DNA from 4 places in the Paenibacillus baimaensis genome. Region 3 is predicted to be linked to each of the others. Evidence: riboswitches for the same ligand, from Rfam matches in the RefSeq annotation. Region 3 holds a riboswitch; each other region holds the start of a gene.
What was found. A riboswitch is a leader RNA that binds a small molecule or an ion and turns the genes downstream of it on or off. The one in region 3 is predicted to bind cyclic di-AMP.
Positions count from the first base shown of each region.

Region 1: linked by a shared signal. The riboswitch ahead of OB236_RS00125 (C40 family peptidase) and the one ahead of OB236_RS22330 (3D domain-containing protein) in region 3 are both predicted to bind cyclic di-AMP.
Region 2: linked by a shared signal. The riboswitch ahead of OB236_RS01490 (CAP domain-containing protein) and the one ahead of OB236_RS22330 (3D domain-containing protein) in region 3 are both predicted to bind cyclic di-AMP.
Region 4: linked by a shared signal. The riboswitch ahead of OB236_RS33890 (C40 family peptidase) and the one ahead of OB236_RS22330 (3D domain-containing protein) in region 3 are both predicted to bind cyclic di-AMP.

Region 1 covers NZ_JAOQIO010000001.1:30,862-35,757, reverse strand. The annotation lists gene OB236_RS00145 (arsenic transporter) at 1-123, opposite strand, end outside; gene OB236_RS00140 (DoxX family protein) at 566-1,108, shown strand; gene mobA (molybdenum cofactor guanylyltransferase) at 1,214-1,831, shown strand; gene OB236_RS00130 (hemerythrin domain-containing protein) at 2,025-2,570, shown strand; cyclic di-AMP (ydaO/yuaA leader) riboswitch at 2,688-2,830, shown strand; gene OB236_RS00125 (C40 family peptidase) at 2,830-3,675, shown strand; gene OB236_RS00120 (MFS transporter) at 3,869-4,896, shown strand, end outside.
Region 2 covers NZ_JAOQIO010000006.1:70,891-75,786, forward strand. The annotation lists gene OB236_RS01475 (Cof-type HAD-IIB family hydrolase) at 1-532, shown strand, start outside; gene OB236_RS01480 (hypothetical protein) at 805-927, shown strand; gene OB236_RS01485 (cell wall hydrolase) at 1,006-1,653, opposite strand; gene OB236_RS01490 (CAP domain-containing protein) at 1,696-2,541, opposite strand; cyclic di-AMP (ydaO/yuaA leader) riboswitch at 2,549-2,684, opposite strand; gene OB236_RS01495 (bacteriocin maturation protein) at 3,014-4,648, shown strand; gene OB236_RS01500 (TOMM precursor leader peptide-binding protein) at 4,645-4,896, shown strand, end outside.
Region 3 covers NZ_JAOQIO010000088.1:8,908-13,803, reverse strand. The annotation lists gene rnmV (ribonuclease M5) at 1-476, opposite strand, end outside; gene OB236_RS22330 (3D domain-containing protein) at 573-1,712, opposite strand; cyclic di-AMP (ydaO/yuaA leader) riboswitch at 2,055-2,262, opposite strand; gene OB236_RS22325 (TatD family hydrolase) at 2,488-3,255, opposite strand; gene OB236_RS22320 (HD domain-containing protein) at 3,279-4,568, opposite strand; gene OB236_RS22315 (AbrB/MazE/SpoVT family DNA-binding domain-containing protein) at 4,891-4,896, shown strand, end outside.
Region 4 covers NZ_JAOQIO010000113.1:175,335-180,230, forward strand. The annotation lists gene OB236_RS33885 (cryptochrome/photolyase family protein) at 1-752, opposite strand, end outside; gene OB236_RS33890 (C40 family peptidase) at 1,057-1,527, opposite strand; cyclic di-AMP (ydaO/yuaA leader) riboswitch at 1,531-1,667, opposite strand; gene OB236_RS33895 (hypothetical protein) at 2,055-2,870, opposite strand; gene OB236_RS33900 (M1 family metallopeptidase) at 2,884-4,896, opposite strand, start outside.

The DNA of each region.
Region 1 (4,896 bases), on a different contig from region 3:
GACTCCGCACAGCAGCGCAAGGACAGCTCCTCCTACAGCAGACCACCCGATGCTTAGCCCCTTAGGCTGCCAGATGATAAAAACCAGGGTAACCACAAAAATAAGAAAAGCTGTGTAAACCATACCAACCTCCTGAGCTTAAGTGCAGCACTCATTATCTTCACATACCAGCGGCTTGAGCTGTTCTTTCTGTGAAGGGATATGCTTAAGAATTTCGGACACATAAGGCTTGTCTTGAATATATAACGAATAGTAAACCCGTTGACCTTTTATCGTCTCCTTGACTAGACGCCATCTTGTAATCTGTGCATATACTGACTGATATTGGACGGGCTGGCTTGCGAAATTTCGACAATTTTCAACAATAATCATTTATCATTTTCGCATACTCTACTTCATTTGTGAATCAGAATATAATCATTTATTTTTCTTGTTTCGCTGTGATCTATTTAACAGCGTTTGTTACCCTGGAGTAGTAAATTATAGTCATGGAGAACAAATAAACCTAAGCAGTGAACCAAGAATCAGATGAATGTCATTCACTACAAATTAGGAGATGGATAAGATGATGAAATGGATGAGGGAAAATGTCTACGCGGCGGGAATTTTTTGTTTGCTTCGGATTTATCTGGGCTGGGAATGGGCGACAGCAGGCTTTCATAAGCTGACAGGAGGGTTTGATGCTACCGGTTTTATCAAAGGGGCTGTGACCAAGCCGGTAATCGATAAGGCGACCAATGAGCTGATTTATCCGACCTTTACAGCATTTCTTGAACAGTTTGCACTGCCGAATGCAGCGGTATTTAATGTGGTGATCCCTATAGGGGAGCTGCTGGTCGGATTGGGACTTATCGTTGGTGCGCTTACGACGGCAGCTGCATTTTTCGGGCTGCTCATGAACTTTATGTTTATGTTTGCAGGCACCGTTAGCACCAACCCGTGGTTAATCTTGCTTGGTGGGGTCATTTTTATGGCTGGCACGAATGCAGGACGGTTTGGTATTGACCATTACCTGGCACCATTGGCACGTAAGCTCATAAACAAATACAAAAAAGACAAACCGGTTCATCCGGCAGCGGGCGGTACCCACAAACGAGCGCATGCTTAACTGCACATGGTTGAATGGACATACAAGAGCTGGAGTACAGTCGAGCTTAGCTGTGCTTCCAGCCTCTTTGTATAAGCGGGCCACCATCGAAAGGAGAGGATGGATATGCTGTCAGGAATTATTTTGGCAGGTGGAGACAGCTTGCGTATGGGCGGTGAAAATAAAAGCTTGCTGATCCTGGAAAAGGAAGCCTTGATTCTGCGCCAGATCCGAATCATGCGGGAGTTGTGCAGTGAAGTCATTATTGTGACTAACACCCCGAAGCTTTTCCTACGACTAGTTGATACCTCGGTGAGAATCATTACAGATTATATACCGGGAAAAGGTCCATTAAGCGGAATGCACGCCGGTCTTACGTTATCCCGTAACCAAAGCGCCTGGGTAGTAGGATGCGATATGCCATTTCTATCACCTGCTGCGGCTGAACTGATGCTGCGCAAAAAAAAGAGAGGATTGGACGCAATCATCCCCTGGTTACAAGGTGTCATGCATCCTCTCCATGCTATTTATGACAGGGACTGTGCGGGGCACATTTGGACATTATTGAAACACCAGGATACAGAATTATCCTCTTTGAGGAAGGGCTTATTATGGCAGGAAGCAGTTGAGTCCGAGTTCCAATCAGATGGCATCGATTGCAGCTTTGTGACCACGATTAAGACAAGGGATGATTACTTTCTTGCGCAACAGCATCTGGAGAAGACTAAGGTGCGGTCCGGATAAATATACATGATAGTAAAGGTGAAAAGCGAAGCTTCATGACAGAACCCAAAAGATTACGCTTACGATGCTGGTTTTCGCTAAAGCGAAAACCTTAGGATTATGCTTACGATGCCGGTTTCACTAAAGTGAAACCCTATAGATTATGCTTACGATGCCGGTTTCACTAAAGTGAAACCCTGAGGAGGAATCAGCAATGAACATGTATCAAAAGACGCGAGTAGAGATGACTAAGGCACCGATGACAGCCATATCGGAAGGGCTGGAGCGATTGAAGCAAGAGCATGGGGAGCTCAAGCAGGTTTTAATGGAAATGGAAAAACAAGCGAAGCAGGTTGAGTCCGCACCTGAGCGATTTGGAGCACTGCAGTCGCTGCTGAATTTAAGACTATGGGCACTCGCATTTCGGGAAGAGCTTGAGCGGCATTCCAATTGGGAGGAGCTTGAGCTGTTTCCTTTCCTGACTTCTTATATAGAGCGTAAAATGTCTCCCTCCATAATGCCTTCCTTCTGGTCGTTAGAGAAAGATCATGAGCTGGCTGATGAGCATATGCAGGCTTTCCTGAGGTCGGTTCATTTGCTAAAGGCAAATCCGGAGGCTATGGGCTACAATCAGGCCGCTGCCTATCTGATTCAAGCTTGTCACATTTTGCAGGAGCATTTGGCTAAGGAAGAACAGCTTGTTTTTCCTTTGACCCAGCAGGTTTTGGACGATATCAATAGAGCGGCAGCCAACCATTAATTGCTATTGAATTGGTAAAAATATGTCGAAAAATAAAATAAATATGTAATTAATTGTTAAATAATTCCGAATGGTCGTTTAAAGAATTTGAAATTTGGGTAAAGGTTGTGCTACTCTGTTAAAAAAAGGCCGAATCCAGTTCATCACAAGAGCTGGTACGGGGGATTCTTTACATGGGGTGAATGTTCGTCTGTCTCGAACTAGGGAAAACCTCTTCCCGAATCCGTCAACTAACCTCGAAGGCCGCAGGAGGAACAACTTGATATTATTACGGAAGAAGTTTATTTGGTTTTTCGCTTTTTTTACGTTTGGTCTGTTGGCTGTTATGCATGCAGGAACTGCTCAGGCAGCGTCAGATGAGGTCAGGATACAAATTAATGATTACCTAGTGACCTTCCCTGACGCCAAGCCCTACATCGATGGCAGCAGTAATTTGCAGGTGCCTCTAAGACTGCTGATTGAACAGTTGGGATACCAGATGGAATGGAGCAAGAATGAACAGGCGATACAGGTTACGCTGAGCAGCAAGCAGCAGAAGGTCGTATTGCAAACGGGAGATCGTCAAGTGCTTGTGAATGGAAAGAGCGTTACCTTGGAATCACCTCCGTTGTTGTCTCAGCAAACGGTGTATGTACCTTTTCGATTCGTATCGGAAACGTTTGGCTATCAAATTCAGTGGGATGCGGTCAACAAGCTGGCGATCATAGATGCGGATGGTCAGTATCATGCTCCGGTCTGGTACGCACCTAAGCCCAAGGCATCGATCCTGCAATCCGCATATAACTATTTAGGTGTTCCTTATGTGTGGGGAGGCAGCTCGCCGAATGGATTTGATTGCTCAGGATATGTGGGCTATATTTTTCAGCTAAGCGGAGTTCAATTGCCCAGAACATCGGCAGAGATGTACAGTTCGGCAGGCACTCGGGTTATGGATATTCAAGAAGGTGACTTGGTGTTTTTTGCTGAAGGGCGAAGAACCTCTCATGTAGGTATTTATATTGGTAATGATCAATTCATCTCGGCCACTTCCTATGGTGGTGTCACGGTTGCCAGCTTGAACAGCGGTTATTGGGGTTCCAGATACATAGGGGCAAAACGGCTGTAGCAGAGGCAGCAATCATATCGAATTATTCAGACCTGCCGAAAGGCGGGTCTTTTGTGTTAATATCAGACTATATAGTTTTCAACGGAGCCGAACAGAGTTCAAGAAAAGCATCCTCTACGACATGAATGCAGCCTTATAGGAATAAGCATAGATTCAGTTGGTTTTTAGTCTGAATGTAAAAGAGGCGAGTGCGTTGTTCAATAAACTGCAAGGGAACGCCCGCGGATGTTTGATTTATGAGCCGATGTTCATAGTCCCTTATAGTCTATATCTCACCTATGCTTCCATCTACATGCTGGAGCTTGGAATTACGGAGACCGAAATTGGGCTGGTGACTTCACTAGGGCTTGTGCTGCAAATATTCACTTCATTAATCAGCGGCTATTTAACGGATCGCATGGGACGCAAGCGAGCACTGTTGATCTATGATTTGGTTAGCTGGAGTGTGGCTACGCTGCTGTGGATGACAGCCCAGAACGTCTGGTTTTTTGTGATAGCGGCAGCGTTCAACAGCTTTCAAAAGGTACCCAATACCGCGTGGTACTGTTTGCTCGTTGAAGGGACACATCCTAAGGATCGTGCTTATATTTTCTCAACGCTGCAATTTATTAGTGTGGCAAGTGGATTGCTCGCACCGCTGGGAGGACTTCTGGTAGAGCGTTACACATTGATTTCTGCCGAGCGAATGATGTATGGATTAGCCTTTGTCAGCATGACGGCGATGTTTATTTGCCGCCACTTTGCGACCTACGAGACCGAAATCGGGATCAGGAAAATGAAGGAGCATGCCTCTTTTCAATGGAAAGCGCTTTTACAGGAGTACATAAGTGTATTGAGGGCGATTGTCGCGAACAAGGCGCTTCTGCTCGTATTCGGTATTTATGTACTGTATCAATTTCAGCTGACGATGCGCAATACCTATTTATCGATTTATCTGGTGCAGTCGCTGCAATTCGATGCGGTTTGGATTGCCTGGCTGCCTGCTGTGACGTCCGTAGCGACTTTACTGCTGCTGTTCTTCTATATACCAAGATTAAATCGGGATCGCATGAATACGTATATGTTGGTCGGCCTGTTCATTTGCACGGCAGCTTATATTATACAGATTGTGACGCCGCCCGGCGCAGTCATGCCGATCCTGTTCAGCACGGTGTTCACGGCAGCAGGCAGTATTATTGTGTACCCGAACTTGGAGGCAGCTGTACAGAATGCTATTGATGA
Region 2 (4,896 bases), on a different contig from region 3:
TCATATTTTTGCATATTGCGAGCGCAATGGGCTTCATCTGCAAACATATTTAGACGACATTTTGTATGTACAAGCAGATAATGATAAAAGCAGAGATTATGCTGCACTATCGAAGATCCCTTATACGGTCTATCCTGAGTTCCACGAGCTGGCGGATAAGCCATCAACCAAGCTGTTAATTATCGATGATCCCGGACGATTGGATGAAGTGGCGGTAGAGCTTCGCAATGAAATCGGTCATCTCGTACATATTACGAAATCGAAGCCTCACTTCCTTGAAATCGTGAATCGTGAAGGTACAAAAGGGCATGCGATCCGCTTTTTGGCTGAACGGTTTGGTTATGAGATGTCAGAAGTTATGGCGATTGGCGACAGCTGGAACGATCATGAAATGCTGGAAGCTGCGGGTTTTGGTGTGGCGATGGGTAATGCCGTGGAATCGCTTAAGGAAATTGCCGATTATGTTACCTTGTCGAACAATGAGGATGGAGTTAAGCATGTCGTGGAGAAGTTTGTTCTGCAAACAACTTAATAGCTCTAACCGGCAGACAGGTTACAATGCCGTTTTAATGAAGAGAATCATAACGAAAAGACGGACTCCCGAAGGAATCCGTCTTTTTTTGGGGTGATCTATGGGTTAGCATGGGAGCAGTTGGCGGCTTCTCCCACATCATATCATACGTCAATTTATCTATCTTGGAACGACTTGTTCCTCCCGTACAAACGCACATTTTTCATGAGTCCAATCCATTAGCCTTTTGCCTTCATAACATACATTAGGTGAAATGGAAGGGGGTTGGAACTATGGGATATGTAGGTGGAGTTGGCGCTTCTTGTGGCAGTTGTGGAGGTTACGGTTTGGGAACTACCACAGGTGTTATTCTGGTTCTGTACATTCTGCTTGTTATTATTTTGAGAACATTCTAATATGAGTTAGACAATAAAAAGACAGTGACCGAAATAAAGGGAGCACGCTCCCTTTATCGATTACTGTCTTTCACACTCTTATTTGGCAAAAATATGATTTCCGATGGTTACGGTCTGGGGTCGAGACCAGATCCACTTGCTGGTAGCGGTTATTGGATTGAAATAATAAAGTGACTGATTCGTAGGATCCCAGCCACGCAAAGCATCCTGCGCCGCCAAATATGCGGTTGCATCAGGGGTCAGCGTATATTGTCCGTCATCGACAGCCGTGAATGCCCCCGGTTGAAATACAACATCATGAATATTATTGGGGAACTGACCGGATTGTATCCGGTTCATGATCACGGCTCCGACAGCAACCTGACCCTCGTATGGTTCACCACGAGCCTCGCTATAAATAACTTTGGCCATAATATCCAACTCGGCCTGATTTAACGAATAGTTTTTTAGCGATTTCCACGTTTGATCGCCGACAACTCCGTCAGAAGTTAATCCATAATCTTTTTGAAACTGGCGAACGGTTGCCAAGGTTTGTGAACCAAATTGTCCATCCAGTACATGTTGATCATAACCTATTGTTCTTAAACGGAATTGCAGATCCCATACATCTCCGCTTGATATTCCCTTTGTTAGTAGAGCCGCCGCTTGAGCCTGGTCCGTATGCACAGTACCCAGACTCATAAGAAGCAGCGCGATCCCCACAACAAATGCTTTCACTCGCTTCATCCGTTGTTATCTCCCTTCGCTTAGGCAAAAGGGGTTATATGCTTAATTCGCAATAAATTCCTGAACCCACTCGCCATTATAATAAGATACACCAATTTTTGTATAATTAGGATTCATAATATTTTGTCGATGTCCTTCACTGTTCATCCAAGAAGTCATGACTTCCTGCGGAGTCTTTTGACCCATAGCAATGTTTTCACCGGCATACGTATACTTGATGCCATACTGGTTCATCATATCAAATGGAGAACCGTAGGTCGGAGAATTATGATCAAAATAATGATTATTGTACATATCCTTCGCTTTATCCAGTGCCATAGCTGATAATGCATTGTCGCTAGTCAGCGGATTCAGACCTGCCTTCGCGCGCTCCTGATTCACCAGGTCAACTACTTGACTGGCAAAGGTTGATTCAGTTGTCCCTTGCTGAACAGCAGAGTCTGTACCTGAACCTGTTTCCACACCTGTTCCAGTTCCTGTATTTGTACCTGCACCAGTATCTGTATCTACATTAGTACCTGTATCTACATTTGTGTCTGTATCTACATTAGTACCTGTGTCTACGTTTGTTCCAGTATCTACATTTGTGTCTGTATCTACGTTTGTACCTGCGCCAGTTCCTGAACCGAAGCCCATTCCTTGGCCTAATCCTTGACCTGTGCCTATGCCAGGAAGATTCAATACCATACCAGGCCAAATGTTATTGCCATTGGTAATCTGTGGATTGGCTTTAAGCAGATCACTTAAATTAATTCCTTGCTGCTTGGCGACCACCGACATCGTATCGTTACCTGTAGTTACCGTGCATGGAGCAGCTGAAACAGCCGTGGCTCCAACCATCGTACCCAGAGCGAGTAAACCAGTTAATACAGATTTCTTCAAAACCATTTTGAACATCCTCTCTTTTTTGCGGCCTATGAGGTTAGCTGACGGGTTCGGATCAAAGAGTAAGGACCCGGCCATGAATATGGCTTCACCCCAAATAATAGGTTCCCCCATGCCTCTATTAGAAGCTTCGGCCTGAATTGTGTCTCTTAAAAAAACAAGATGAGCAGCTTGGAAACTCGCTGTCTTTTTAAGAGAGTTTCATCTTAACATGGGAAAACCCGAAGTACACTGATCAAAGTTTTCCAATCTATTGGATATCCGATGTACAATTGGATGAGTTCCGAAGAAATTGGCGATGTTTCATTCATCATTATGGATCAAGGAATCCTCAATAAAAGGACAGGTCGAATGCTATTATTCGTCTGTCCTTTTCATACGTGCGAAATTTAGCATGAAGGACAAACGATCATACATAAGATAAAAGATGTAAGTATGGATGTAGATTTCTAACTTGACCCTTCAGGAGGATGATATGAAAAATTCTGAATCGTTCGTCCCCTTAAAACCATATCTCCATACCAAGGTGTTGGCGATAGGCTGCGGTCCTTTTTTGGTATCTTTGGCTGACGCGTTGCTTGAATCAGGATGGCTCCGTTTCCACATACTAATTACTGAATCCGTACCTACTGATCGTGAACAGCTGAAGGAATTGGTCGAGCATGCTCGTTTAACAGATCCTATGGCAGTCATAGAAGAACTTTGTCTGGATAGCAGCGGGAGAACTGAATGGCACGAGACAGTCGCACCCTTTCATTCGATTTTGTACGTCTCGCAGGAAACTCATATCGAAGAACTTCGGAACTTGAATGCGGTTTGCAAAGTACAGCAGAAACTGCTGCTGCCGGCATTCTGTATACAGCAAGTAGGACTGGTTGGGCCGCTCGTCCATCCGGACATGGAGGGCTGCTGGGAGTCTGCGTGGCGTCGGCTCCACCAAGCTGTTCTTGGCAGTACCCACCTCTCGTCTGACTTCTCGTCCACGGCAGGAACCATGCTGGCGAACGTCATGGTGTTTGAGTGGCTCAAAGCGTTGTCGGGAGCGACTGAATTTTCAACGCAGCAGGCTTTCTTTTTACTTAATCTAAATACGTTGGAAGGCGATTGGCATTCATTTGTACCCCATCCGCTCGTTACTGGACTCCTTACAGCCCCTGATCGTACATCTTATGTAAAAGAATTCGAAATTCCCGATGTGCTGACTAAGGAGGAAAGAGAGCCCTATGGATGGTTTCCCTATTTCAGCAGACTAACCTCATCCGCAGCAGGGATTTTCCATACTTGGGAGGAAGGTGATTTGGGGCAGCTGCCGTTGGCACAGTGCCGTGTTCAGGTTGCTGATCCTCTCTCGGAAGGACCAGCCAAGCTGCTGCCTGATGTGATTCGCTCAGGTCTGACTCATGAGGAGGCACGACGGGATGTAGGACTAGCCGGGATTGAAGCATATGTAAAGCAATTGTCTACTTTACTCACTCCAGAGCTGCCTCCATACCCGTATGCTCATGAAAATGGGGCTGCAATTCAGCCGTTTGTTGGTATCGGAGCGGGTGAAACGGTCGCAGAAGGAGTGTGCCGCGGGCTGCTGATTTGCTTGACTGACACATTGACCAAATCGTTGATCAACCGGAAACCTCTTATCCGTCAAGTGCTGCCAGGTAACGTCGAAGATGAACGCTGTAAATACTATTTGCAGGCATTGACCCTTATACAGGGAGCGCCGACGATCGGTCTCGGTATGGAATCGTACGGCTTTCCTGTTGTATGGGTCGGTATAAACGGCCTTTGGCATGGTCATGTAGGCTTGAATACGACATTGGCCTTAAGAAGCGTGCTGCAGCAAGCTCTGCTGTTCGCAACAAGCACACAACTGATACTCCCGCCGTCAGGACTCGTAGCAGCATCTGTGATACTGGAAACAAAAGAACCTTCCCACCTGATCATTCCTTCCACACAAGAGAGAACATCATCTGAAATCTTGGCTGCTGCCTTGCAAATCCTGAAACGCGATAGCAAGCGACTGCATGTGATGGATATGGCCAATGAGCCTTTTTTGAAAGAAGGGCTTGTAGGGGTTTGGGGCGTTCTGGTGAGAGAGGAGGATTCTCGATGAAATCTGTCATCGCGATTGTCGGAGAGGGAAGGCTTGCGGACCGCGTGTACCGGAGAATGTCTCATTCCTATTCAATCGTCCTCCTGAATGATTTCAAGGAGAGGATACCGGAAGCGGCACAATTGGTTGTTGTTCTGCAGGATGAAGCCAGTTCTTTCTTGATTAACGAAATCGAACAATTGTTGCAGCCGACAGGCATCCCCTGGATCAATGTCTGTGTTCTTGGTGATGAAGGTGTGATCGGACCC
Region 3 (4,896 bases):
CAGCGGTTGTAGAACTGTTTGCCATTGCAGTAGCCTATGCCAAGCCGCTTGCCCATCTCCATGCGTCTCGCCGCTGCTTGGGGATGAACGATGAGTCCCGCTGCTATCAGGTCCTCCAGTGTAATATCCGACTCCGCCGCTTCATAATCGGTACGCACGTTCTCTAGCGCTTTCCGTATCGTATCGACCGACGCATTCTCGACTCCTATGTCCCCTTTGCTGGTCGCATCCTCTCGCGTAATAAAGGCGTGCTTGCATCCCGGAACCTGAGCTGTAATGATCTTGCGAATTCGTTCCCCCGCGTGGTCAGGATCGGTAAACACAATGACTCCCCGCCGCTGCTGTGCCAGCTTGATCCGCCGGATAGTATCCTTGTTAATCGCAGAACCTCCGGTCTCGATCGTTTCGGCATCAACAGCGCGTTTGATTGCCGTTGTATCGTCTTTCCCCTCTACCACAATCATTTCTTTAATCACACCTGCACCTTACCTTTCAAAGCAGAAAAAAGAAGAGGGATTCCTCTTCTCTTCCTGTAATGCTATATATGATGAGTCTGCCCCAATTGCCGACTGTTAGTCTGACGTTGGCTTGTTTGGTCCGATTACATAGATAGTATTTCCTCGCTTCATGCCAAAGCGGTTCGCATAATCGTTGCTATCAAAATAAACATCGATTTTGTTCCCCTTGACTGCACTACCAATATCCTCTGCTCTGCGGAATCCAAGCCCGTCTATATATATCCACCAGCCAAGTGGAATCACTGTGGGATCCACCGCAATCGTTCGACCTTCCATTACTCTCGTACCTGTCGCAGTGAGCCCATATTGCGGGTGCTCGCTGCTCTTGCCAGTCGATGATACACCAGCTGAATAAGCAGTCAGGGTCACATTATTTATAACCTGTTTTACGTTAAATTTCAAACCACTCTTGGATAATTCCTGAATGCTCGGTGAAGAAGCAGATAAAACCGTAACCGGATTTTTTGTACCTATTGCCACAATTTTGTTAACACGCTCGGATTGAACCTTTTCATCCACTACTGCTTCTGATACCAGCTTTCCATCCTCAAACAACTTCTCTTTTGTTTTTACAATTACGCCCTCTTGACCCTCTTGTACAATCTGTTCCTTGCCTTTAGGGAGCTGCGCATCGCTTTGCTTCTCAACATCAAAGGCTATCTTTTCCGAGAACTCTTCTTTTTCTTTCTTAACGCGAACAATTTGAACTACACCGGTTTCAGATAATTCAGTGTCAAGCGCAGGACTCACCTTATCAAGCTCTCCGATCGAGACTTGAAATTCCTGCAAAGCGCTTCCTACAGTTTTGGCCACTGTGTAGAAGGTTTTTACTTCTCCGTCAGCTGTAAGCTGTAACGGTTTCGCATGGTCAATGGCAATCCGGTCGCCCGTATTCACCTTTGCATCCAGCGATGCGGAGAGACGATCATGCTCTCCAATAGAAATCCCCTGTTCATCCAGTAAACGTTGCAGAATCCATTGCTTCGTATACACAACTGATTCTTGTCCATTGACAACCACAGATACCCGCTTGGTAGCCGTGCCGTATAACATCATTAAAAACATGAAAGCGATAGCGATTGAAATCAGTGAAACGATCGAAATCAAACGCAAGTTTTCATGCTTCCATCGCAATGCGAAGGACATGCTGGATGATCGTCTTACATGGGGTTGCTCATACTCAATAGCTCCCACTTATTCGGTCCTCCTTAAAGCCCCGCCGTCGAGTGTATCACATGATTCATCTGACGCGACTATGGTTTAGGTTTTGCAATCTTTCGTTAAACGAGGATAAACGGCTTCGGCTTCTCCATTCAAGATCGAGGCGCGTTTGTCTAGAAACTAAAGGGCTGCAATCTACGTTCCATATCGTTCTTTCTGAGTGCGTTCAACACCTCCCCAGTGTAAGATGTCGGCCTGTTCCGGAACCCCTGCTATAATGACGGGAGAACACAAAAAAAGTCAGCGGAGAAGAGGACTCTTCCCGTGACTCTTATATTATTTCACCGGCATGATGAAATAAAGTACACGACAATCGTTACCTCTCTCTTAACGCTTACGAGGTTAGCTGACGGATTCGGACTTGAGAGTCGCCCTACTTTGGATTGAATCGTATACACGTAAACACGTGATTCTATCCGAAAGATTCACCCCAGAAATCGTGACTTTTGCCCCATTGATTGCAATGAGCAAATCACTTTTTGGTTCCCCCGTTTCCCATTAGGAAACTCAGCGAAAATGGAAAATTGGTAATCGTATTAAGTTAATATTGAGTTTACGCTCTCCGGTGTGAACTTGTAAAGTATACAAACAGGGCAAAAAACGGTGAATTTCAATTGAATTAGGTCATAATTCAGGTTTTTACCGATAAAAACCCTATTTATCTCTCATTTTCATTATGCCTGTGTATATTTACTTGCAATATCCCCTAGAGCGAGAAAAACAAAGCTTCTCTACACCCAAAAATGATTCATTTTAGATCGAATAATGTAATGGCATTTTGGGTAGTAATTTGAGCAATTTGCTCAAGTGTAAGGCCTTTAATTTGAGCAGCAGTTTCTGCGACTAATTTCACATAAGCAGTCTCATTCCGCTTGCCACGGTAAGGGTGAGGCGTTAAATAAGGGGCATCCGTTTCGATCAACAATCGATCCAGAGGTACCTTGTCCAGCACTTCTTTTGGCTGCTTGGCATTCTTAAAGGTCACAGGTCCTCCAAAGGAAATATAAAAATTCATATCCAGACATTGCTTCGCCGTTTCCCAGCTGCCAGAGAAGCAATGCATCACGCCGCCGACCTCGGCTGCCTTCTCCTCACGCAGTACCTGAATAATATCATGGTGAGCATCACGGTTATGAATGGCTATGGGCATACCCAGCTTGCGGGCGAGCCGAATTTGTTGACGGAACACCTTGTCTTGAACATCCTTGGGAGATGTATCCCAATAATAGTCAAGTCCGATTTCTCCAATAGCGACAACTTTGGGATGGCTGCAGAGCTGCTCGATCCATTCCAGATCTTCAGGCGTCATATCTTTGGCATCTTGCGGATGCCAGCCCACAGTCGAATAAATACAATCATATTGCTCAGCCAAAGCGATCGAGCTTGGAATCGTTTCTCTATTAAATCCGACATTGATCATTCGACTGATTCCGTTCTCTAACGCGCGCTGTATGACCTCGTGTCGATCTTCATCGAACTGGGGCGCATTTAAATGTACATGTGTGTCGGTTAGCATAATGGTTATGTCTCCTTCTATAGTTAGTCTTCCGCATCCAGCAGGTTTCTGAGCTCGGTCGGGATGGTGCTACGATCAACCTGCAGCAGCTCCTCAGGGAAATATAAATGGTATTGCCCTTTATGAATGCCGCTGATTGAGCGGATAATTTCTGACTTCTGCGAAATTTCAGTTAATTGATCATGCTGATCAAGCAGCAATATCGGCAAGTTTTCATCGTGCTCACCCGGACGGTACACATCATACGAAAGATCCGAGGGAAAATCAATTTCCATGTAAAATGTCGGATCAATGCCTGCATCCTGCATCACAACACGTAATTTTTCCAATTGCTTGATATCCAATTGCTCAAGCTTCACATACTTAAACAATCGGCGATTTAGAAACCGTGAGCATAAATCCGACAAAATCGGATCCTGCTCGGTTGACCATTGTGCCAACACAGTCTGCATGAACGCCTCGTCCAGCATATGGTATTCCTGCACAGTTAACGTTTTGCGGAATAAGCTTAATAGGGGCGGAAGCATAAAGGAGAACTCGTAATTTTCCTCATACAGATGCTTGGCACGTCCGAACACCTTTTGCAAAATAATTTCAGCGCTTCGCGTAACCGGGTGAAAGTAGACTTGCCAATACATTTGGTAGCGCGACATCAAATAATCTTCGACGGCATGCATCCCGCTCTCCTTGACAACAATATGGCCTTGAAAGGGGCGAATAATTCTTAATATACGTTCCAGATCGAAGGTGCCATAATTGACCCCTGTAAAATAAGCATCACGAAGCAAATAATCCATACGATCAGCATCGAGCTGGCTGGAAACGAGGCTGACGACAATTTCCTTGTGGTAGGTTTTGCAAATAACACCAGCAACTTGCTCTGGAAAGGTGGGTGATACCTGTTTAAGGACACGATTGATCTCGGTTTCGCCAAGCACGATCCTGCAGGACCAATCCTCATGGTGGGTGCCAAATGTCTTTTCGATGGAATGGGAAAAGGGACCATGCCCGACATCGTGAAGCAGAGCAGCGCATAAGGAGAGCAGTCTTTCTTCCCTAGGCCAATCCTCATACTGGTTGCGTTCAAATTGCGAGATGATTTTTCGAGTCACCTCATATACGCCAAGCGAATGTGAGAACCGGCTGTGCTCCGCCCCATGAAAAGTTACAAAGCAGGTACCAAGCTGCCTGATCCGGCGCAGCCTTTGAAATTCCTTGGTATTAATCAAATCCCAAATCGTCTGATCCTGAACATAAATATATTTGTGAACAGGGTCCTTAAATACTTTTTCTTCTTGAAGAGAACGAGTCATGATCCTTCACCTGCACTTTCTTCGATTTTTCGACATAAACAAACAAAAACCCGTATATTTGTCGAATAATATCATATTCATATTTCCAATTTTATCATATATTTAACTGACTAAATCCCCCTCGTAAAGCCTTTATTAAATCAATTCAAGAAAAATTTAGCTATTTTGAATGAATTTTTAATCAAATTTGAACAAATTCGACATCATGATTGTCAAAAATCGACAAGTTGAGGTTGACTATTATGGGAATGGTTGGTATCATAGAAAATAAGAATTATGTCGAATAATGACGATTATTTTTTTCTGAGAGGGGACTTATAACATGTTA
Region 4 (4,896 bases), on a different contig from region 3:
AGGTGCCGGCTCAAGCGGCTCGTCGCCTCGCGCGCGAAGCGATCGCGCCCATCGGCGTAGCCGCTCAGCCGCTCCGCGAGGAAGCCGCGCAGCACGCTGTGCGGGTCGGGTGCCCCAGGCACCGACCCGCACCCGCCCGTGGCTTCCGCGTCGCCTGCGGCCAGCGCCGCTTCCAGCTGCGGCGGCAGTGCATACGCCTCGGCTGCGTCAGGAGCCAGCGCGACTGTGGCGAGCTGGCTCACATGCACGCTCGTGGCCGGTCGATAGAAGCGGAGCCGATAATCGCTCCACTTCCGGTAAAAGGGCGTAAACACCTTGTACGGCTCGCTGCGTCCGCTCCATCGGTGAAAGTCTCGCAGGTCCAGAAGCGCCTGCTCGTCGAAGGAGGTAACATTCACCCGTGCGGCCTCTGCAGTCGCACGAAGCAGCCGATCTCTTTGCTTGGCATAAGGGGTGCTATCCTCGTGAAATACGAGTTCCTCCACGGGGTGTGCAGCCAGCAGTGTATTCAGGACCGCAGAAGGCTCGCCATATACAATATGCAGCTGCTGGCCAGCTTCCAGATACAGCTGTCTGAGCCGTGCCGCATGCTGGAGAAAGTTGACGCCGCTGTGCTCCAGATACCGTTCATGCCCCAGCAAGAAGGGGTCCAGAATGAGCACATGCAGGCTTTGTTTGTGCATAGCGTGAATATAGTTGAAGGCGAGCATATCGTCCACCCGCAAATCCTTACGATGTAAAAATATAATCATGAATGGGCACCTCGTTTATAGCTTTGTACAACAGCAGAGAAGCTCGTTCGGTGCATATTGGAAATCACACGCTGCAAGTATCGGTTGCAATAAATTGAATATTCAGAATGATTGAATGGTTGTTTTTGATAGGCGATTCAACCGAAATTTTGTAGGGTAATAGAGGGTAATAAATGAAGAGAGCCCTGCAGCCTTGTCCGACGCAAGAGGTGCGCAACGGAAGCAAGCACTGAGGGCTCCATACAAAATGGTTCGCTCAACTGTAGAAGTATGGTGTAAGAAAGTAGGTTTCTTTCACTTCATTCTATTGATTATCTGACATAAAAGCTTCGTACTGCTCGTCAGATAAAATACGTTTAGCGGTAACATAATACTTGGAGTAGTAATTTTCATTAAGCTTGTTGACAGTAACGCCTATATTGGTAGCTGAATGGTAAAACTTACCGCCCCCAACATACACGCCAACATGAGAAATTCCTACACCGTCTGTCTTGAAAAACACAAGATCCCCAGGACGCAGATCGTCTTTTTCAACTGTTGTACCAACTTCTGCTTGCCCTTTGGATTGGTGCGGCAGTTTGATATCCAATTTGGCAAAAACGAAAGCTGTGTAACCAGAGCAATCAAATCCGTTCTTCGTCGTACCAGCGTACTTGTAAGGAGCACCCACGCCATCGTTAACAGCTTGGCTCAAAGGGGTTTCGGCAAAAACACTGCCTACTTGCACACTGCAAAACAGTGCTAAACCTAATGCAATACCAAAAAACTTCTTCAAAAAATTTTCCCCTTCCGGTGCCTACGAGGTTAGCTGAGGGTTCGGTTGAAGGTTCCCTATGATCACTCTGAAACGAGATCAATTCACCCAGATTGGATCCCCCGTTTTCCAGTATGTCGGAAATTCGGCAAATGCATAGTTTTTTTGTTACACTTAAGACGAATTCGGCGTTTACCTTAAAATTCCTCCTTTAGTCACAAAATGTACACATTTAATGGTCGAAACATGAAACTTTCTTCAAATTCATTATAAACCTTATACAGCAAGGGTTTGAATGGGTTTGACTCTATTCAGAGCTGAAAATGAAAACGTATTCCAACAATTAAATTTTACATTTTTTATTTATTTTGTAAAATTTATGTCGAATTCGATTAATGAAAAAGGGCTTTTTTGACGAATTCAGGACTATAGTCATATAAAATATTTGCAAAGCAAAAAAACCTCGGCCACGTTTATAAACGCGGCAGCGAGGCTAATTTAGGTTCGTTTGATACATTACGGAAAGTTTCTAACTCAAGAAGGCTGATTTATTCGTGATTGGCGTTCCACAAGGCGTGCTGTGAGGTGATCGTCCACATCTTGCAAAACATATGAAGCAGCCGATAAGCCTGAACCAGCACGAGAGCCGCGAAGCCCGCCCATACGAGAGCTGATGTTATCACAAGAGCGGAGAGGGTGAAGGTGATTGACATTGTAACGATAGCCAGCAGCAGGATGGTAAGCACATTGCGGACGAGCAGCCGACAAGAAATGAGAACCGATTTGCCGCTGGCAAGCCCAAACTGCATATACATAAATAAGGTTTGTATCAGGATCAGATAAGCCACATAGATGCCAAGCCATGGCAGCAGATGCCAGCCGATAGCCGTCAAGGAGGCATGGGAGTGATAGCCCTCGATGACTTTCGTTCCCAATAGGTATAAGGGAGCGACTGTTAGAACAATTTGAAGCAAATACAAGCCGAGAAAAGGCAGACCGAGCTTGCGGATTCCGCGTACAAAGCGATATCCAGCATTTAATTCCGTGTGCTCCAGCGAATAGTAGATGCCAGCGCTCAGGAGCGGGCTCAGGACCATGCGAATCAGCAGCAATGCGAGTGCCCACCATAGATATGGCACGATCAGATCGGTTTTCGTAATTTGGAATTGCCCCTCCAGCCAAAATAATTGAACCGCCTCACGGGACAGCTCGGGGCTGGGGTAGCGGTGCAGCAGCGGAACGACAATCGAGCGAACTGCAGTATACAGGATCAGGCCCCACAACAAATTATACGTAAACAATGCACAGACGGCAAAAGGCTGATTCCAAGCATTCATTAATCCGGATTTTAGCAGCTTCCACATCCTTTGTGCCTCCTCACCAAGCGACCCCGTCCAGCAAGGTCTCGATTAATTTGACGATACCTGTCTGCAGGCGCATCACAAGCTTTGAGTCCACGTCGGTTTTCATAAAGCTGTTCATACGTTTATTTTCCAATACAAGGGTATGTTGAGGGTCAATAACTGCCCATTGCAGCTGTGTCGGATGCTGCAGCTTGAACGTAACGTCACCATCGATGCCATCCCAGAGTCGATCGATCTGTGAGCCATCTGCAAAGTGGAACCGGATCGGGACCTGATGATAAGTTCCGCCATACTTTTGAATCCTTACCGTATTTTCATAGAGCGGTTGTCCGTCAGCGATGATTTGTTTCGTGTGGATCCCTGTTATGGCGTAATCGACCATTTGTCCACCATAGACGAATTCGTCAAAAAACTGAGCCCAGCTCTTTTTAGTCGTATCCTCAAGTGTTTTTTGAAAATCAGATGTGGTCGGATGTTTGAACTTCCAGCTTTGAAAATACGATTTTAAAGTCCGCTGCATCATCTCGCTGCCGATCTGGGCTTCGATTGCACGAAGCACGAGCTTGGCGCGCGTGTATACATTTTCTGCGTAGGCCTCATGTTTCCCATAGCTCCAGGAGTCAAGCTTCAGTGACTTGGGATTGGTAATATAGCTGGCTTCCAGTGTCAGATTAGGCTTGACTCCATATTCCTGCTCCATCAGCTTATCCTCGGCATAGGAGGTAAAACCTTCATCAAGCCAGGCTTCCTCGAACTCGTTGCTGGCTACCATCCCGTACCAGAACTGATGGCCGATCTCATGCACGATAACGCGCTCCAGATCAAGGTCCGGCTGATCCTCGGAAGCCCCCCAGCCTGTAACCAGTGTCGGATATTCCATGCCACCTGCACCATTGGCGTTCTCGGGTGGCACGACGATTGAGAGCGTCGAGTAGGGATAGCTACCATACCACTGTGAATAGCGGGCCAGCGCTTTCTTGGCTGCGGTCATATATCGTCCTTTTAGCTCCTCGTGCTTGGGGTCCAGATACAGCTTGATGCGCACCCCAGGAATCTGAGGTGTAGCGTACGGCTCTTCGTAATAAATAAAATGTGGTGAAGCCGACCAGGCAAAATCATGCACATCATCTGCGTAGAACGCATAAGTCTTGGTTTTGCCATCGTCCACAGGCGGCTTGAGCGGAAAACCGGTTGCAGCTACCGTATAGCTGGAGGGCACCTGAATGCGAACGTCGTAAATACCAAAATCAGCGTAAAACTCCGAATTGCCATGGTATTGATGCAGATTCCAGCCTTCTGCTGTGCGGCCTCGCCGTCCTGCCGGCTCATAAACCGCTACTTTGGGAAACCATTGCCCTGCCATCACGAAGTCATCCGCATAACCCATACGTGCAAATACGGCCGGTAGCTTGACGGAAAATACGCCTTCGAGTGTTATCTTTTGTCCAGGTTTGATTGCTTTAGGCAGTGTGATCTTCATGAGTGAGTGGTCTTCTTTGTTGCCATCATCGGGCTGGACGTACTGTAGGCTTCCAATGAGCTCTTCGCCATCGAGTGTCTTGATGGAACTGATTTCCATGCCGCCATAGCTGCCTTCCTTACTTGTATCGTCGCGCAGTTTGCCTCCTGATTCTTTCATGAAGGTCGATTTTTTAGAGCTGAATGCGTTGGGATACATATGGAAATACAGCTCCTGTACCGGCTGCGAGCCGGGGTTTTTCCAGGTTAACGATTGTGTTCCTGAGAGCAGCTTACTTTGGGCGTCCAGTTGAACATTCATGTGATACTCCACGATGCGGTTACTGAGCGGTCTTGGGGCTGGTGTTTCCACAGGCTTGGCCGGCAGACTTGGCGGCGCAGGGGTTGACTGGGGTGGTGCGGTTGGTTCTTCGGCCATCGCTGAGAGCAGGGCCGAGGCAGATAGGGCCTTCGGCTGATTTTGTACGTTGGGGCTGTTGTTTTGCAGAGCATAGCTGCCCCATGTGAGTCCACAAGCTAGTACAATAAGTAAGCACCATTGCGCAGC